Regions from separate parts of the Sporacetigenium mesophilum DSM 16796 genome, predicted to be linked through region 3. Evidence: riboswitches for the same ligand, from Rfam matches in the RefSeq annotation. Region 3 holds a riboswitch; each other region holds the start of a gene.

Region 1 (6,261 bases), on a different contig from region 3:
CAAACTATGTAAAAGGGATAAGTGGAGTTGGTGTATTAGGAAAATTTGCAGGTGCAAAAGTAATAGCAGTTGATGTAGGAATAAATTGTGATGAAGAGTTAGAAGGTGTGTTAAATTATAAAATAAGAAAGGGAACTTCAAATATAGCCAAAGGACCTGCTATGACAAGGGAAGAAGCTATAAAATCATTAGAAATAGGTATAGAATTAGCAAACAAAGCAGTAAAGGAAGGATATAAAGTATTAGGTATAGGAGAGATGGGTATTGGAAATACAACTCCATCTAGCGCTATAGTATCATTATATGCAAATTGTGATCCGTTAGAGGTTACAGGGATAGGAGCAGGGCTTTCAAATGATAAACTTAATCATAAAGCAAATATAATAAAAAGATCTTTAGAATTAAATAATCCTAATAATGATGATGCAATAGATGTATTATCAAAGGTAGGTGGATTTGAAATAGGTGCTATGGCAGGAGTGATATTAGGTGCTAGTGCTAATAGAGTTCCTGTGGTACTTGATGGATTTATATCGTATGCATCAGCATTATTAGCTTATAATTTAAATGAATTAACTAAAAAATATATGATAGCATCTCATCACTCATCAGAGGCAGGATCTTTTAAGGCGTTAGAATTATTAGGCTTAAGTCCCATGCTTAATATGGATATGAGATTAGGAGAGGGAAGTGGTGCTGCACTAGCATTTAATATAATAGAGGCAGCTAATTACACTTATAAAAATATGGCTACATTTGCACAAACAGAGATAGTTATATAGCGGAGGTAAACATTATGAGCAATATAGTAATGGTAACAGGAGGGGCTAGATCAGGAAAAAGCTCTTATGCTGAAAAGTTGTGTAAGGCACAAAAAAATAATGTTGCTTATATTGCAACATCGATACCATTTGACGAGGGTATGAAAGATAGAATAAAAAAACATCAAGAGATGAGGCCTAAAAACTGGACTACATATGAGGTATATGAAGATATATATAAATTTATAAAAGAGATAGAAAAAAACAATCAGACTGTTATATTAGACTGTGTAACTTTATTAATTAACAATCTTATGTTTAAATTTGATATAGATTACGAAACATGTAGCAGAAATGAAGTAGATGAAATAGAAAAATATATACAAAATCAGGTGAAACTTCTAATTGAAGAAATGAAAAAGACTAATTTATATGTAGTAATAGTTACAAATGAAATAGGAATGAGTATAGTTCCAGATAACAGATTGTCTAGAATTTATACAGATATTGCTGGAAGAATAAATCAATATATAGCTAGAGAAAGTGACGAGGTATACTTTGTAGTAAGTAGTATACCTATGAAAATAAAGGGTTAATAATATGAAAAGATTTATAGGAATACTTCAACTTTTAACTAGAATACCAATAAACATGGATACAGGTTTTGATGAAGAGTTTGACAAAAGCATAATATATTTTCCGCTAGTAGGTTTAGTTCTAGGGGGGATTTATTTAGCTATAACATACCTATCCTTACAAATATTTGATATATATATAGTATCAATAATATTTCTAATGAGTGAGGTTCTTTTAACAGGAGGACTTCACCTAGATGGATTAGGAGATACTTTTGACGGAATATATAGTTATAGAAATAAGGAAAAAATATTAGATATTATGAAGGATTCTAGATTGGGAACTAATGCACTTCTAGCCATAGTGTTTTTAATATTATTAAAGGTAGGTTTTGTCTATAGTATTGTAAGTATGGATATATTATATCCTTTACTATTAACCCCTGTATATGGAAGACTAGCTATAGTATTTTCTTGTTATAAAAACAAGACACCAAGACCAGGAGGAATGGGTAATTTATTTATAGGAAAGGTAAATAATAAAAGGTTATTTATAACTATATTTTCTACTATTTTAATTGTTATTTTAGCATACGTACTTATTAAAATAAGTATATATGAGGTTCTATTCAGTATAGTTTTTATACCGGTTCTATATATATTAACAAGAATGTTTACAATATATATAACTAATAAAATAGATGGAATAACGGGAGATATACTTGGATGTTGGTGTGAATTATCCCAATTAATATATTTAATTTTTATATATTTGGCTTACAAATTGCTTTAGTTATGAATTTTTAGAAGCTTAATTAAAGGAGATATATATGGTAAGGATTATACTAGTAAGACATGGAGAAACAGACGATAACAATAATATGAAATTATCTGGACATATAGACAGTAAATTGAGTAGCCTAGGCCTAAGCCAATCGCAAAAAACTGTAAACTTTTTAAAAGATTATAGTATAGATTGTATTTATAGTAGTCCATCTTCAAGGGCAGTAGAGACAATAAAAAATTTATCTAAAGAAAAAGACCTAGAAATAGTAGTAAATGATAATTTAAAAGAATTGAACTTTGGAGATTTCGAGGGAAAAACATTTAAAGAAATAGAAAGCAGTTATAGTGAAGAATTTGATAATATGTTGAAATTGGGTTTTGAATATGAATATCCTAAGGGAGAAAGTTTAGTAGAATTTCATAATAGAATAGCTTTATATATAGAAAATATTATAAAAGAAAATAGAGGTAAATCTATACTTATATGTACTCATGCGGGGGTTATAAGATGCATAATATCTCATTTGTTATCGAAAAGCTATGAACATCATTGGAATTTCAAAATAGATAACTGTTCTGTTAGTGTAATAGAAGTTGAAAATGATTTTGCAGTAATACACAAGCTAAATAATACTGATCATTTAAGATAAATGGGGATAATGAATTTTTTATAGGAGGAATTTTTATGAAAACAAAAAAGATTACTTTAGTGGCGCTATTTATAGCTTTGAGTTTTATAGGTTCAAATATAAAGATAGTTTCAAGTATAGCCTTTGATTCTATGCCTGGATTTTTAATATCGATTATGTTAGGACCTGTTTATGGAGCTATAGTTGGATTATTAGGGCACTTATTGACAGCGCTCACAAGTGGGTTTCCTATGACAATACCTATACATTTAATAATAGGTATTTTTATGGCAATAACAATTTATATCTTTGGAGTATCTTATAGAATTTTAAAAGATAAAAATAAATTCTTATCATGGATAGTACCAACTTTATTGGGAGTTATAATAAATGGTCCTGTTACAGTATACTTTTTAATTAAAGTTATAAATGTACCTGGGTTAGCTTATGCTATAATTCCTATATTGTCTCTAGCAGCTTTAGCCAACATAATAGTAGCTATAGGTATATACAGCGCCATACCAAAGAGATCATTGGCGGAGTTTAAACAAAGGTAGGTAGTTTATATGAATATAAATAGAGTCAGGGACCTAACATTAGTCTCTATAGACAATGAAAAGACAATGGTAATAGCTTGTGACAGTTGTGGTGGAATAGGGTTAAAAAGTGGAGATTCATTTAAATGCCCTCCACTTCAAGTAGGGAAATATACTGCTAAAGTTGCTTTATTTGAAGTTCTTTGTAGTGGTGCAGATGTAGTAAGTATTACAAATGCAGTTTGCAATGAAATGAATCCTACAGGAGAAGAAATAATAAAAGGGATAAAAGAAGAACTGAAACTTTTAAAGATAGATAATGTTACACTTACAGGAAGCACGGAAGAAAATATGATTACAAATTCAACTGCAGTAGGTATAACAGTAATAGGTATAGCAGAAAATGAAAAATTGAAAGTAAATAATGTAAATTGTGATTGTAAATTAATCAGTATAGGAATTCCAAAGGTAGGAAATGAGATAAAATTAGATAATGATAAAGAAATTGCTAGTTATGAAGATCTTAATATTTTATTAAATATAGAAGGGGTTTTGGAAATAGTACCTGTTGGTTCGAAGGGAATAATGTATGAATGCGAGCAATTAGCAATAAACAATAATTTAAATTTAGAAGTTAATAAAGATATTACTGTAGATTTATATAAATCAGCGGGTCCAGGTACCGTTTTAATAGCTGCAATAAAAAATAATTATTTAGAAGAGATTGAAAAAATGAAAAATTTAACTTTTATAGGAAAGTTACTAAAGAAATAGATTAATTACTGTGAAAAGGCTTAGATCTCCCCTATCTTACTATAAGGAAGGAGATTTAAGCCTTTTTAGTTAAGAGGAATTAAGAATATTAATTATATAAAAATTATATACATAAATTGTATAAATTTACTATTATATTGAATATTGCAATTTTGTATGTTAGAATGTAATTGTTAAAAACTTAATAAATCTGAAATAGGTTCTTATATAGATTAATAGGGAAAGAGGTTAAATTCCTCTGCAGCCCCCGCTACTGTAAAGCAGACGAAACCTTATTTAAGCCACTATGATTTGCATCATGGGAAGGTAAGGAAGTAGATTGAAGCTAAGCCAGGAGACCTGCCTAATTCATGAGTAGTAAACCTTCGGGGTGAAGGGTGGCGCTATAGTCTATAATAATAAGTAATTTATATTCTATAAACAAATCCTAACCAATAAAGGTTAGGATTTGTTTAATTACAAGTATAATATAAATTATCTGGTCTATAGATAATTTATATTATCCAACTACTAAACTTGAGCAACGGACCTGATTTTCAAGGTCGTTGGCGACATGAGTGAAGCGAATTTTTTATATATAAAGGGGGAAATTCCATGGGTAAATCAATAATGTTTCAAGGTACAGGTTCTGGAGTAGGTAAAAGTCTATTAACTGCGGCATTTTGTAGGATATTAAAGCAAGATGGAAAAAGTGTTATACCTTTTAAATCACAAAATATGGCTCTAAATTCTTATATAACAAAAGAAGGATTGGAAATGGGTAGGGCTCAAGTATTTCAAGCAGAAGCAGCATGTCTTGAACCACATGTAAATATGAATCCAATACTTCTAAAACCTACAACAAATAAAAAATCTCAAGTAATAATAAATGGTAAAGTATATAAAAACATGGGTGCAGCAGAATACCATGATTTTGCACCAGAGTTAAAAGATATGATAAAAGATATATATAAAGATATAAGCTCTAGTTACGATATTGTTGTTATAGAAGGTGCTGGAAGTCCAGCTGAGATAAACCTTAGAGAAAATGATATAGTTAATATGGGAATGGCTGAAATATCAGACTCACCAGTAGTACTTATTGGAGATATTGATAAAGGTGGAGTTTTTGCATCTTTAGCTGGGACAATGATGCTTTTAACTGAAGAAGAAAGAAAAAGAGTTAAGGGAGTAATTATAAATAAATTTAGAGGAGATATAAAAATTTTAGAGCCTGGATTAAAAATGCTAGAAGATATAATAAAAGTACCTGTTTTAGGAGTTATACCTTATAGTATTTTAAATATAGAAGACGAAGATAGTTTGGCAGATCGATTTAGAATGAAACAAGAAAAGGGAGATAAGGCTATTGATATAGAGGTTTTGTACTTACCTCATGTATCAAACTTTACTGATATGAATGTATTTGAAACTCAGGAAGACGTTAACCTAAGATACGTTATGAGAGGAGAATCTATAGGAGATCCAGATATTCTTATAATTCCTGGAAGCAAAAACACTATAGAAGACCTTATATATATAAAAGAAAGTGGACTAGAAAAACAAATAATAGAATTACATAAAAAGGGAAAGTTAGTATTTGGAGTATGTGGCGGATATCAAATGTTAGGTAAAAAGCTATATGACCCACAGGGAATAGAATGTGGAGTTAAAGAAATAAATGGAATAGGACTATTAGATATAGAAACTACATTTGAAGGAGAAAAGATAACCGCCCAAGTAGAAGCTATTATAGAAGAAGATATGAACGGGTATCTAAATGGATTAAATGGAATTAAGATAGAAGGATATGAAATACACATGGGAAGAAGTACAAAATCAGATGAATGTAGCTACCTAAATACTATAACTATGAGACTAGAAGAAAATGTAAGTATTTTAGAAGGAGCAATAAATGAAGATGGAAATGTAGTTGGAACTTATATACATGGAATATTTGACAACATAAGTTTTACTAGGGCTTTACTGAATAACATAAGAGATAAAAAAGGACTTGAGAGAGTAGAAAGTAATGTCTCCTCTTTTAAGGAATTTAAAGATATAGAATATGACAAATTAGCAAATATAGTTAGAGCTCATACTGATATAGATAAAATATATGAAATAATTAACTCCTAGGGGGTAAGGTATGAAAAAGATATTAATAGGTGGAACTAATAGTGGAGTAGGAAAAACTACTATATCTATAGGTATAATGAAG
Region 2 (6,261 bases), on a different contig from region 3:
ATGAATCTTCACCAACCATGGTTGACTAAGACCAGCTTGTTTTAATATATCATCCTTTAGGAATATTTCATCTATATTGCCCTCACCTAATATACTTCCTCTATTTAAAACATATACATAATCGCATATTTCGTATATTAAATCCATATCGTGGCTTGAAATAACTACCTTTCTTCCGTTATTGTAAATATCTTTTAGGATTTTTACAATAGATTTAGTACTAATAGGATCTAATCCTGCTGTTGGCTCATCAAATAATATTATATTGTTTTGCATGGCTAATACAGATGCAATTGCAACTCTCTTTTTTTGACCATAACTTAAAAAATGAATTGGTTTATCTTTGAACTCAAATCCATCAACACCTAATAATGCATTATTAACTCTTATTTTAATAGTTTCTTCATCTAATCCTATGTTCCTAAGAGCAAAAGCTATGTCATCATATACATTCGAATAAAATATTTGTTTATCAGGATCTTGAAATACTATTCCAACATCTTTTCTCAATTCATACAAACTCTTTTTATCGTATTTTAGCTGTTTATCTTTATATAACACCTCTCCATATGTAGGTTTTAATATGCCTGCAAAATTCATAAATAATGTAGATTTACCAGACCCATTTGCCCCTATTATTCCTATCATACTCCCCTTAGATAAATCTATATTTATGTTTTTAAGAGCTATATTGTCTTTATCATATTTGTATGTAACATTATTCATTTTAAGCATAATATGCACCCCTATACATAAAACTCTCCATTGTAGAGTTTAGTTTCTAAAGATATAGACATATCTTTATATCTGTTCATAACTCTTATAAAAAGAGCGCCTATTAATATCGCTAAGGATTTGTAAGATGTTCTTAAATTTATGTATCCAAACCTTAAGTGCTGAGATATATAAAGTTCTTGAATTTCTTCTAAAAATATAAATATAAATCTATAAACTAAGACTGTTATCTCTATAGCAGTATTAGGAATATATAATTTTTTTAATATCAAAATCATTTGATTAAAAGGTATTGTTAAAACCAAAAAATAGGTACATGTTAAGCAGCACATAGATCTAAGCAATAAATTTATAGATATATTTAAAGATAAACTGGATACTCCTATATAAAATTTATATAATTTGATATTAATTATAAAGTCAATTGGTTCTTTAGATATAGAAATCAATGTTGCCATAATGCTAAAAATTAAGAAATATATAGGTATGGCAAGTAACTTCATATAATATTTAAAATCTATTTTAGCTAAGAATATTATACTAAAACTCATAAGACCCATAACTATTGCAAAAAATACTCTATTATTAAAAATTATAGATGCCATTAATAGTATGGCACCTATTGTGAACTTTAAGATAGGATTTGCATTTAACAATCCATTGTTATATGCATATTTATCTATCGCTATCATTTTTTTTCTTTCCTTTCATATAACCTAAGTAATAACATATAATTCCTGTTCCTAAAGATGCTTGAACAGAAAATAATAGACTTTCTATTTCACCACTTTGAGGTTCATATATGCTACTGACCCAAGGTTTATAATTAGGATCTATTTCTGTTATAAGTTCTTCTGCTTGCCCGTCTGCCCCGCCATATTCAGCATTTTTATTTATAATCAAAGGAGATCCTATAAGTAAAATTGCTATTAAAACTAAAACTATATTATTGTTCGTTAATCTCTGTTTCATATTTATATTCATCTCCAATCACTCCTTCTATCTTATTCTGTAATAGTAAGTTATAAACTACAGTTGTCAATATTCCTTCAGCTATTGCTATAGGTATCTGAGTTAAACAGAATATAGATAAAAATTTAATTAAAGATACTGTTACTCCTCCATTAGGGTCTGGAAACGCTAATGCTAATTGTATAGATGTTATTGTATATGTAGCTAAGTCCCCTATAGCAGCTGATGTAAATACACATGTAGCATTTTTTATGTTTCTTTTTTTCATAAACTTAAATATTAAATAAGATATTATAGGGCCTACTACAGCCATAGAAAATGCATTTGCCCCTAAAGTTGTTATACCACCATGTGCCAATAACAATGCTTGAAATAAAAGTACTATTGTTCCTACTACAGACATAACTCCTGGTCCAAAAAGTATAGCTCCAAGGCCTACTCCAGTTGGATGAGAACTACTTCCTGTTATAGATGGGATCTTTAGAGCCGACAAAACAAATACAAATGCTCCTACCAGTGCTATTAATAGCTTTTTGTTTGGGTCATTTTTAAATATCAATCTAAGATTTTGTAATCCTCTTATAAAAAAAGGTATAAAAATAATTGACCATATTAGTGACCATTTAAATGGTAAAAAACCTTCCATTATATGCATAGCTAATATATCTGTAGGATTTAATACAACTAATAACAATCCTACTGTTAATCCTAATTTTAAATTTTTCATATACTTATCCCCCTGAGACAGAAAGTCCCATAAACTATGACATTTTTTGATCTTTATTTATTAGTATAGTTGAAAAGTAAGATACTTTTTTACTAAGATCTATCTCCCTTAAGTTTTTGTATACCTTTTCACTTCCTAATGATGAGTTGCTAACTAAAATAGCATGATCCATAAGATTATTTTTTTCTATTTTATTTATTATTTGTTCAAAGTTCTTGTATACTTTCATAAGAACTATAGAACTATAATTTTCTAATGCATAATCTATCTTTTCCTCATCTGTAGTACATGGGATTATTATAAGAGGCTCTTTATCCATAACCAATGGGAAATTTTGATTCGATGCTATATTTGAGAAAGAAGATATTCCTGGTATAGTATCTACCTCAATCTTACCTATTAATCTTTCCATTATATACACATATGTGCTATATATCATAGGGTCTCCTAAGGTTATAAAGCCTACATTTTTACCATCTTCAACATCCATTTGTATTTCTTTTGCAATATCGTCCCATGCATCTATTTTTTCAACGCTATCAAAGTTCATCGGAAAATGCTTTTGTTTTATTTCTATTTTATCGTTAAGATAAGGTTCTACTATAGATAATGCTAAACTCTTTCCTTCTTTTTGTGCCTCTGGTGTATATAATATGTCTAGTTTTTTCAAAGTATCCACGGCTTTTATTGTAAGTAAGGAACTATCTCCAGGTCCTGTTCCTATTCCATAAAACTTCGTCATAAGTATTTCCCCCTAAATTAAATATTTTATATTCCTTCTTCTTTTATTAAATCGTTTATATGAGATACAAATATATCTTGTATTTTTGAATTTTCTCCTAGGCCCTTAAGATATACTTCTACATCAAACCCTTCTTTTTCCAATATGCTTTTCCAAGAATCTTCCTCATCTGAAGCCATATCATTTATTGCATGATCTCCTGCGACTAACATAAATGGCATTAGTATAGCCTTAGATATATTGTTTTTTCTTAACCTAGTTATAACATTTTCTAATTCAGGATATCCTTCAACAGTTCCAACATAAGCGTTTATATTAGCTTCTTCTAACATATAATTTAAACAAGTATAAGATGAGTGAGCTTCATGAAATGTACCATGGCCCATAAGAACTACCGCCTCATTTTCTTTTAAAGTAGGTACTTGCAATTTTAGAGCATTCGTAGTTTTTTTGTAGTCATCTATAGTTGTAAGCAATGGCTTACCTAATGATAATTTTTCAAATTTACATTCAAATGACCTTACTTGATTTTTAAGTTTATCAAATTCCTCTCCATTTATTATGTGAAGAGTTTGAACTATAACTTCCTTATATCCTTTTTCATATAATTTTTGTAAAGATTCAACTGGATTATCTATATATATCTTATCTCTATTCGCTAACTTTTTTATTATCATATTAGATGTAAATGCCCTGAACACATCATATTCATCAAAAGTTTTTCTTATCTTATTTTCGCAAGCTTCTATATTTTTTTTTCTCGTTTCAGGATAACTTGTTCCAAAGCTTACTACTAATATAGCTTTTTTCATTTTATATCTCCCTTGTCAAATTTCTAAATTCCTAAGTTCTTCTATTGTCATATTTATTAGATTATTTAATAAATATCTTTTCTCATCATTATTTTCATATTTATCGATAATTTTACTTCTTATATTACCTAGTAAATTCAAATACTCTTCATAATCATCACTATATTGTTTTTCTATATCTTTTTTTATCTTTGATGCAAGAGATGGGCTTTTGCCATTTGTTGATACACTTATAACTAAATCTCCTCTTTTCACTATAGAAGGTACTATATAGCTTGACAAGCCTGGGTTATCTACTACATTGCACAATATGTTTTTCTCTTTGCAATATAAACCTATTTGTTCATTTAAATCTTTATCATCCGTGGATGCCACAACAATATAACTATTTTTTATATAGTCTTCTTTATAAAAATCTCTTATTAGAATTACTTTATTTTCTATATTTTCTAATTCATCTATTATAGTTGGAGATATAACCTTTACTGTACATCCAAATGATATAAAGCTTTTTACTTTTCTATAGGCAACTTTACCTCCACCTATTACTACTATTTCTTTATCTTTTATATTTACCATAATCGGATAGTACATATTATCACTCCTATAAAAAAGTCCTAACCTTTAAAGGCTAGGACTTGTAATTTACACAGTAATATTTCAATTTCTGCATAAAGCCACACCCTCCACCCCGAAGGCCTTACTTTGGTATAAAATAGGTAGGTCTCCTGGCTTGGTATCAATCTACTTCCTTACCTTCCCATGATGCTAAATCACAGTGGTTAAATAAGGGTTCGTCAACCTTACAGTAGCGGGGGCTGCAGAGGATTTTAACCTCTTTCCCTTTTAATCTTTGCAAGAACCTAATTTATAAACATTTTATTTTTCTAACTTTACTTAATCATATGCAATTGTATAATTCAAAATACTTAGGTAACTACTATCTTTTAAGTAATTTAGCTAAATCTTTTGCAAAATACGTTATTATCATATCTGCTCCAGCTCTCTTTATAGAAAGTACACTTTCATATATAGCGCCTTCATTTAATAGTCCATTTTTAACAGCTAGTTTAAGCATTGAATATTCCCCACTGACATTGTATGCTGCTAAAGGTGTATTGAAGTTGTCTTTAACCCTTCTTATAACATCTAAATAGGACAATGCAGGTTTTACCATTACTATATCCGCACCTTCCTGTATATCAAGTTCAACTTCCATTAAAGCTTCGTTAGTGTTAGCTGGATCCATTTGATAAGTTTTTCTATCTCCAAATGATGGTGCTGAATGTGCCGCCTCTCTAAACGGTCCATAGAAATTTGATGAATATTTTGCGCTATATGCCATTATAGCAACGTCTTCAAATCCACTTTCATCTAAAGCTATTCTCATAGATTCTATTCTTCCATCCATCATATCAGATGGAGCAACCATGTCAGCTCCAGCTTTAGCATAACTTATTGCTATTTTTGATAAGTACTCTAAAGTTTTGTCATTATGAACATGTCCACATTCTGTAAGTATTCCACAATGTCCATGGCTTGTATATTGACACATACATATATCTGGTATAATGTACATTTCTGGACATACCCTCTTTATTTCTCTTATGCCTCTTTGAACTATTCCATTGTCATTGTAAGCTTCTTTTCCGTATTCATCTTTTTCATCTGGAACTCCAAATAATAGTATATGTTGTATTCCTAAATCTTTTAACTCTTCTATTTCTTCTTTTAATTTATCAACTGATAAATGATAAACATCTGGTAGTGATGGTATTTCTTTTTTTATATTTTCCCCCTCTACTACAAATAAAGGATATATTAAATCTTCTATATTTAACTTCGTTTCTCTTACTAAATCTCTTATTGCTGAATTTGCTCTTAATCTTCTTGGTCTTCTAATCATTTCAATCGCTCCCTTGTATTTATATGTTTATGTCTTTTGTTATACAATCTAGCATTCCATCTATTGTGTATTCATCTGCTTCTTTATGAACTTTCAGTTTATAGGATTCTATAGTTTTAGAAGTTATAGGGCCTATAGATATTAATTTTGTACTAGACAATTTATTTATATTATCAATACCTATTATTTTCATAAAATTATTTACAGTAGATGAACTAGTAAAAGTTATGTAATTTATGTTGTTTTTGTCTAGTAATTTTAATATTTCATCTTTATTATTAGATTCTACAACAGTATTGTAGATATGAATGTTTCTTACGTTACATATTTCACTTAATTTTTCTACTAAATAATCCCTTGCATTAGA
Region 3 (6,261 bases):
ATATACCAAACATAACATCCATTACATCAAACTTATTTATATCTCTATTAAATAACTCTTTTACTAAGTCATGACCATTAAAGTTATATGGTGTATATCCTTGACTTACAAGATACATTATTAATTTTTCAAGTTCAACATTTGTATAATAATCTAATCCTTTTTTAGGAACATTCTTATTAAAATTATTTATCATATAATTAAAATATTCCTTACTTCCTTTTATTCCTAATTTATTTAAACTTATTGCTGACCACTCATCAATATTATTTTCTTTAAGATATTTTGCTGTTAAATTCATTTCTTCTGCTAGATTGTAATCTTCAAATAATAATTTTTTATATATTATGGATATAGTTTTTGTAATTTCATTTCCTGCGCTATCCCTTGCATAAATTGATATAGTATTTGATCCTTCGCTAAGAGTAACTATATATTTACCGTTATTATTTGGATTTATTTCTTCATTATTTGACTTAACAATAGGAGTAATATTTCCATCTAGCTTATCAGTAGTAGTTACATCCAAAGCATATTTTGATGAATATACTGTCTTATCTTTTAATTGTGGGTTTATAATAGGTGGCTGAGTATCTTTTCCTTCTACTGTTATTTTGCAATAAGGCGTTGATATCATTGGAGTCTCTTTTATGACTTTCTCAGCAGTTACTATATACTCGTCATCTTTCTTAAATTTATCAGTAGGTATAGTTACCTTACCTTCATTATCAGTAACTAGACCATCAATTTTTTGCCCATTTAGCAATATACTTGCACCTTCAACCCCTTTAGTATCCTGACCAATTAGTTTAAGTTCAATGGGTTTATTGCCATCTGTTGCAACATCTTCTCTATTAAAATATGAATATTTATAATCAAAATTTTTCCAATCTGGCACAAAATATTGAACTATATAATCACCATTATTTATAGTTTGCTTTCCAACTCCGCTACTAGCGTATCCGTTGTTAAATGCAAAAGCCCAGTATCCATTTGGATAATTTTCATTGTAGTTATCTATACCAGCAATACTTGAAATTGAGGCTCCCCATTGAGCATTATCTGTTATTTTATAACTTATTTTATTATCCTTAAGTGCTTTTAATATAGCATGAATTGCCATTGTATTACCCTGATTAGTTGCACCATAAGGTGTTAAATCATAATTTGTAACATTAACATTTGTTTTTTCTAGTATTGTCTTACCCCCAGCTACTACTTTTACAGTTACATTTACAGAGTCATTACCTTCTGCATTTGCAATAGCAGGTATATAGGCAACTTGTGATAATACAATACTAAGTGTTAAAATCAAACTCAAAATAATCTTTTTCATTTTTTCTCCCTCCAATTATTTAATTTCCAACTGCTAACCTTGAGCAAGGTCCCATCTGGTCGTTGGCGACATGAGCGCAGAGAATTTTAATTTAAATCCCCTTCTTTTATGTAAGTAACCTCAAGCCTTCTTTTATATCTAAATAAAACTTTTCTCAATATATCGTAAAATATTATTGAAAAAGTAAAGTTACCAACCCCATGTAAAATGTCAAATGTCAAACTAGCTAAATAAGTTGCAACAACACTTTCCATAGTTATAGGTTTTACAAATGTAATGAGGTTCCAGAAATTCATAATCCAACCAAACATAAAGCCAAATGCAAAACATGCTATTGCAAACTTTAAAGGACTTACATCTTGATTTTTCTTTCCCCAAAATCCGCATATCATACCTATTATTCCCCAGGAAAACATCTGCCAAGGAGTCCATGGACCTTGCCCCAAAAATATATTTGATAAAAATGCAGCTGAACTTCCAATTAAAAAACCTTGATAAGGACCAAACACATACCCAGATAATGCAACCAAGAAAGTAACTGGTTGAACATTTGGAATTAGGGCAAATATAACTCTTGAAACAGCTGAAAATGCACTTAAAGTAGCTATTATACCTATTTCTTTTGTTCCTAGTGAACTCTTCTCGAAGTAAAAATAACTTAAAAACAATATTGCAAATACACCTAATGTAAATATCAATGAAAATCCACTTTGTATATTTTGATTTAATGTAAGTACCATTAAAATTACAATCACTACTGCTGTTAAAACAATATATAATTTTTTCATAATAACCACCTTTAAACTACAGAATTCATATAATTACAACTAATAAAATCCAAAGCTTCTTCTTCAGTAAATATAGAGTTGTCAATATTCTTAAATAGCTTATTTATTGTTGTGTTATAATAAATTCCATCACTTAAAACCTCGTCTCTACTTCCATCTGCAACTATTTCCCTATTAAACATAAGTATAAATCTGTTGCAATAATTAGATGAAAATTCAACATCATGGGTTATCATCAAAATAGTTGTACCTTGGTCATTGAGATTTTTAAGTACTTTACCTAGTTTGTTTTTTACTTCTAAGTCTAGACCCCTTGTAGGCTCATCTAGAAGTAGTATCTTAGGCTTCATAACCAATATTGAGGCTATAGCCAACCTTTGTTTTTCCCCACCACTTAAATCTCTTGGATTTTTATCTTTAAGATGGTAAATATCTAAATCTTTTAAAGTATTATTTATAATTTCTTCATCAAATGAGTTAAAGTTATCTAGTGTAAACTTAAGTTCCTCATAAACACTGTCTTTTGAAATGTACTCACTTGGATCTTGAGAAACATATCCAACTAACCTTGATAGCTCTTTTCTATTTGTTTTTTTGACTTCTTTGGAATTTATTTTTATACTTCCTTTGTATTCCTTAAGTCCCATAATACTTTTTAATAATGTACTTTTTCCTGAACCGTTTGCCCCCATAATAGAAACAAATTCACCTTCTAATATATCAATATTTACATTATCTAAAACCTGAAGACTATCATAAAATGTATTTAACTTTTTTATACTGATAGTTGAGTTTTTATCATTTTTATCTTTTGTAAATGCAAATTGACATTTATTAAATTCATCCTTATTATTAAATTCGCCTTCTAAATAATTTCTAGCATCTTTAAAGTCTTTTGGAAGGTATCCTATATTATTCTTTTTGAAAAATCTTAAATAATCTGGCATAAATCCAATCATATTATTAGAACATTTACTAAAAAATTCATTTATATTTTCAAAAACTGTAAGCTTATTATTTTCCATATATCCAATTTTGTCTGCAACATCAAACCATTTATTTACTCTTTGTTCTATTAAAACTATAGACATTCCAAGTTCTGTATTTATTTTTCTTACTAAATTAACTATAGATTCTGCAGATGGGGGATCCAGTTGTGACGTTGGTTCATCTAAGACTATACACTTTGGCATGTACGCTATAGCCGATGCAATTGCAACTTTTTGTTTTTCTCCACCAGACAATGTGTTTATGTTTCTATTTGCTAAATGTAGTATGTCTGCAAATTGCATAGCTTCCCATACTCTTCTTTTTATAACACTCTCATCCACACCTATATTCTCTAACCCAAAGGCCATTTCTCTATGTACCTTGTTCATCATAAGTTGTCTTTCTGGATGTTGAAAAACCATAGTTATTTCTTTAGCTCTTTGACTATGAGACATTTTATTTATATCTTCACCTTCTATATTTACATATCCTTTAATACTTCCACCATAAAAACTAGGAACAGTTCCAACTATAGCCTTTGCTAAAGTTGATTTCCCTGAGCCTGATTTTCCCGTAACTAACAATATATTCCCTTTATTTAGCTTAAGATTTATATTGTCTAAAGTTAGTTTATCTTCTAAAGGATACTTGTAACTTAAATCTTTAATTTCTATATAAGCCACACTAATCATCCTCCCCATATAATATCATTGAAGTTGTTATAAACACTACAATCGCAAATATTGATGCAGTTGCATAATTAAATATATTTGTTAAATAAATTCCATCATATACATCAAAACTTACCATTTTAAAATACATTCCTATACAATAAGTTATTAAAAGAACTATTGATGAAAATATAATTAAAAAATCAAATTTATTAAATCTTTGTCTTTCGTATATACTCCTGTTGCTACTTAAAAATCCCCTTACATATGCGGCTTCACTTATCTCAAAGGAACTTTCTAAGGAGTTGTCTAATAAAATTGAAAAAACAGGTACATAACTTTTTGATTTTTCCTTAGAACCTTTTTTATCAAAATTTACTCCTCTTACTGTATATACATCTTTCAAACTATTAAACCTTTTTTTAAGATCTGGAACAAGTTTGAATCCTATCATAAGCATAAGAGTTGACTTTGGCATTTTAGTTGAAAAATAAGAAACAGCCCTGTCTGAATCTATCATAAAGTCAAATGCCATAAAAATATATGTTACTGACAATAACTTAAAGGCCATTGTTATTGAATATATAATAGATTCTAAAGTAATTTTTCTACTCATTATGTAAAATAATATTGTTTTTCCTTGGCTTACAAAGAAAACATTTATTATTGTAATAACAATTACAAAAGGTATAAAATATAGAATTCCCATTTTTAACTTCTTAGTGTTTTTTGTAGATATAAATAAAGAAATTAACAAAGTATATACTGAAATAAGTATAGCTGGATTATCATTTGAAAAAACCATTATCATTATAGTTAAAAATAAAACTATAGGTGTAATAATATGAACATTTCCGAATTTTCCGTCATTTTCCAACAAAATTCCTCCTTGTATAAAAATTTCGCTTGAATATAAAATAGCCCATTAACTGCGAGAGTTAATGGGCTAAGCTTAATGTCTAATTAAAGGCAAGACCTAACACACTCTGTATCTTCCGCAGAGTAAAGTGTTAATAATATAGGCAGGTCTTCTGACTCAAGTATCATAGCTTTTACACGTCTTCCCAGATTACTCCAGTGACATATGTGCAAAGCTCCTCTCTTACAGCGGCGGGACCGTTCAGGAATTTCACCTGATTTCCTTTTAATAAAAATAATTAACCTATATATTTTATATTTAATTTTCGAATATTTCTTATATAAATTATACCAAATATAACTTACAATTTCAACATAACTTTATTTATTAAGCAAGTACTTCTCTTGGTCTTCCTAAATAATATCCCTGACCATAGTCTGCACCAAGGTTTATCAAAACATCTAACTCTTCCTTAGTTTCTATACCTTCACATATGATTTTTGCCCCTATGAACTTACTAAATTCAACCACTGTTCTTACAAGTTCTTTTTTATTGCTACTTTTGTCTATATCTCTTATAAAATTCATGTCTATCTTAATATAGTGGGAAGGTACAGATATAAGCAAATTATTATTTGAATATCCTGAACCATAATCATCTATTGCAAGCTTTACACCAAAGTGTCTTATTTGTTCAAAAGAATTATATAGTTTTTTCATATCGTCAATAGGAACGTTTTCCGTCAATTCCAAAACTATATTTTTTCTAATGTCAGGTTCTATCTTTTGTAACAAATCAAATACTTCATCTGTATTTTGTTTTAAAAACACAGGATCTATATTTATAAATAGATTTTTATCTTTTACTTCAAATTTTTCAAAAGAATTTACTGAATTTTGAACTGCTAATAAAATAAATTTTTGTACGTATTTAAATTTATAAACATCATCTATTACTTCTTTAATGTTTTTATATTTAGTATTTTTTGTTCTTGATAAACTTTCGTAACCATAAGTAGTTCCTGTTTTTAAATCTACTATAGGTTGATATACACAATATAATTCATTTTTGTTTAGAAGCCTTTTTATACTAAGCATTCTAAACATCCTTTTTCTAAATATAAAATATGCTATTACTAATTCTATTAATATTAATGCAATAATATCCATACTACTTTCCATCTATAAAATCCTCCACAAAATACATACAGTTTACTAGACGATATGTATATTCCATATTCGACATTTCAAAACATATATTGAGATTAAAACCCCTAATTCTATTTTAATATATAATATAGAATTTATAAACAATTTCTGCAAATAATACTTATAAATTAGTAAAAATAACCATGTATACTTTAATCAATAACAAAAAGGATCGTAGATTTTTACTACGACCCTTTAGTTTACTTATTTTTTTGTGCTTCTATTTTTTCTGATAGATCATTTAAATAGGTCCATCTATCGTATTTTTCATTTAGTAATTCTTCTGTCTTTTCTTTTTCATTTAACAAATCTTGAAGTTTTACAAAATCCATAGAATTCTTTTCTATTTCCTTTTCTAAATTCGATATTTTATTTTCGAGATTTTCTATTATCTCATCTATTTCATCA

The links. Region 3 has a riboswitch for cobalamin ahead of BS62_RS04235 (energy-coupling factor transporter transmembrane component T). Riboswitches for the same ligand answer to the same signal wherever they lie in the genome.
Region 1: linked by a shared signal. The riboswitch ahead of BS62_RS13740 (cobyric acid synthase) and the one ahead of BS62_RS04235 (energy-coupling factor transporter transmembrane component T) in region 3 are both predicted to bind cobalamin.
Region 2: linked by a shared signal. The riboswitch ahead of BS62_RS13820 (precorrin-2 dehydrogenase/sirohydrochlorin ferrochelatase family protein) and the one ahead of BS62_RS04235 (energy-coupling factor transporter transmembrane component T) in region 3 are both predicted to bind cobalamin.

Annotation. Positions count from the first base shown of each region.
Region 1 is NZ_JCANUR010000023.1:1,032-7,292, forward strand. Features, by position in the region: gene cobT (nicotinate-nucleotide--dimethylbenzimidazole phosphoribosyltransferase) at 1-782, shown strand, start outside; gene cobU (bifunctional adenosylcobinamide kinase/adenosylcobinamide-phosphate guanylyltransferase) at 797-1,357, shown strand; gene cobS (adenosylcobinamide-GDP ribazoletransferase) at 1,362-2,129, shown strand; gene BS62_RS13725 (histidine phosphatase family protein) at 2,167-2,772, shown strand; gene BS62_RS13730 (ECF transporter S component) at 2,808-3,308, shown strand; gene BS62_RS13735 (AIR synthase related protein) at 3,318-4,061, shown strand; cobalamin riboswitch at 4,242-4,422, shown strand; gene BS62_RS13740 (cobyric acid synthase) at 4,656-6,179, shown strand; gene BS62_RS13745 (cobyrinic acid a,c-diamide synthase CobB) at 6,190-6,261, shown strand, end outside.
Region 2 is NZ_JCANUR010000023.1:19,718-25,978, reverse strand. Features, by position in the region: gene BS62_RS13850 (energy-coupling factor ABC transporter ATP-binding protein) at 1-735, opposite strand, end outside; gene cbiQ (cobalt ECF transporter T component CbiQ) at 747-1,427, opposite strand; gene BS62_RS13840 (energy-coupling factor ABC transporter substrate-binding protein) at 1,411-1,707, opposite strand; gene BS62_RS13835 (energy-coupling factor ABC transporter permease) at 1,682-2,434, opposite strand; gene BS62_RS13830 (cobalt-factor II C(20)-methyltransferase) at 2,469-3,176, opposite strand; gene BS62_RS13825 (sirohydrochlorin cobaltochelatase) at 3,203-3,988, opposite strand; gene BS62_RS13820 (precorrin-2 dehydrogenase/sirohydrochlorin ferrochelatase family protein) at 4,004-4,582, opposite strand; cobalamin riboswitch at 4,690-4,870, opposite strand; gene hemB (porphobilinogen synthase) at 4,929-5,894, opposite strand; gene cobA (uroporphyrinogen-III C-methyltransferase) at 5,914-6,261, opposite strand, start outside.
Region 3 is NZ_JCANUR010000003.1:10,791-17,051, forward strand. Features, by position in the region: gene BS62_RS04220 (DUF4430 domain-containing protein) at 1-1,336, opposite strand, end outside; gene BS62_RS04225 (ECF transporter S component) at 1,423-2,124, opposite strand; gene BS62_RS04230 (ABC transporter ATP-binding protein) at 2,136-3,797, opposite strand; gene BS62_RS04235 (energy-coupling factor transporter transmembrane component T) at 3,799-4,662, opposite strand; cobalamin riboswitch at 4,790-4,966, opposite strand; gene BS62_RS04240 (EAL domain-containing protein) at 5,032-5,826, opposite strand; gene BS62_RS04245 (ABC-F family ATP-binding cassette domain-containing protein) at 6,054-6,261, opposite strand, start outside.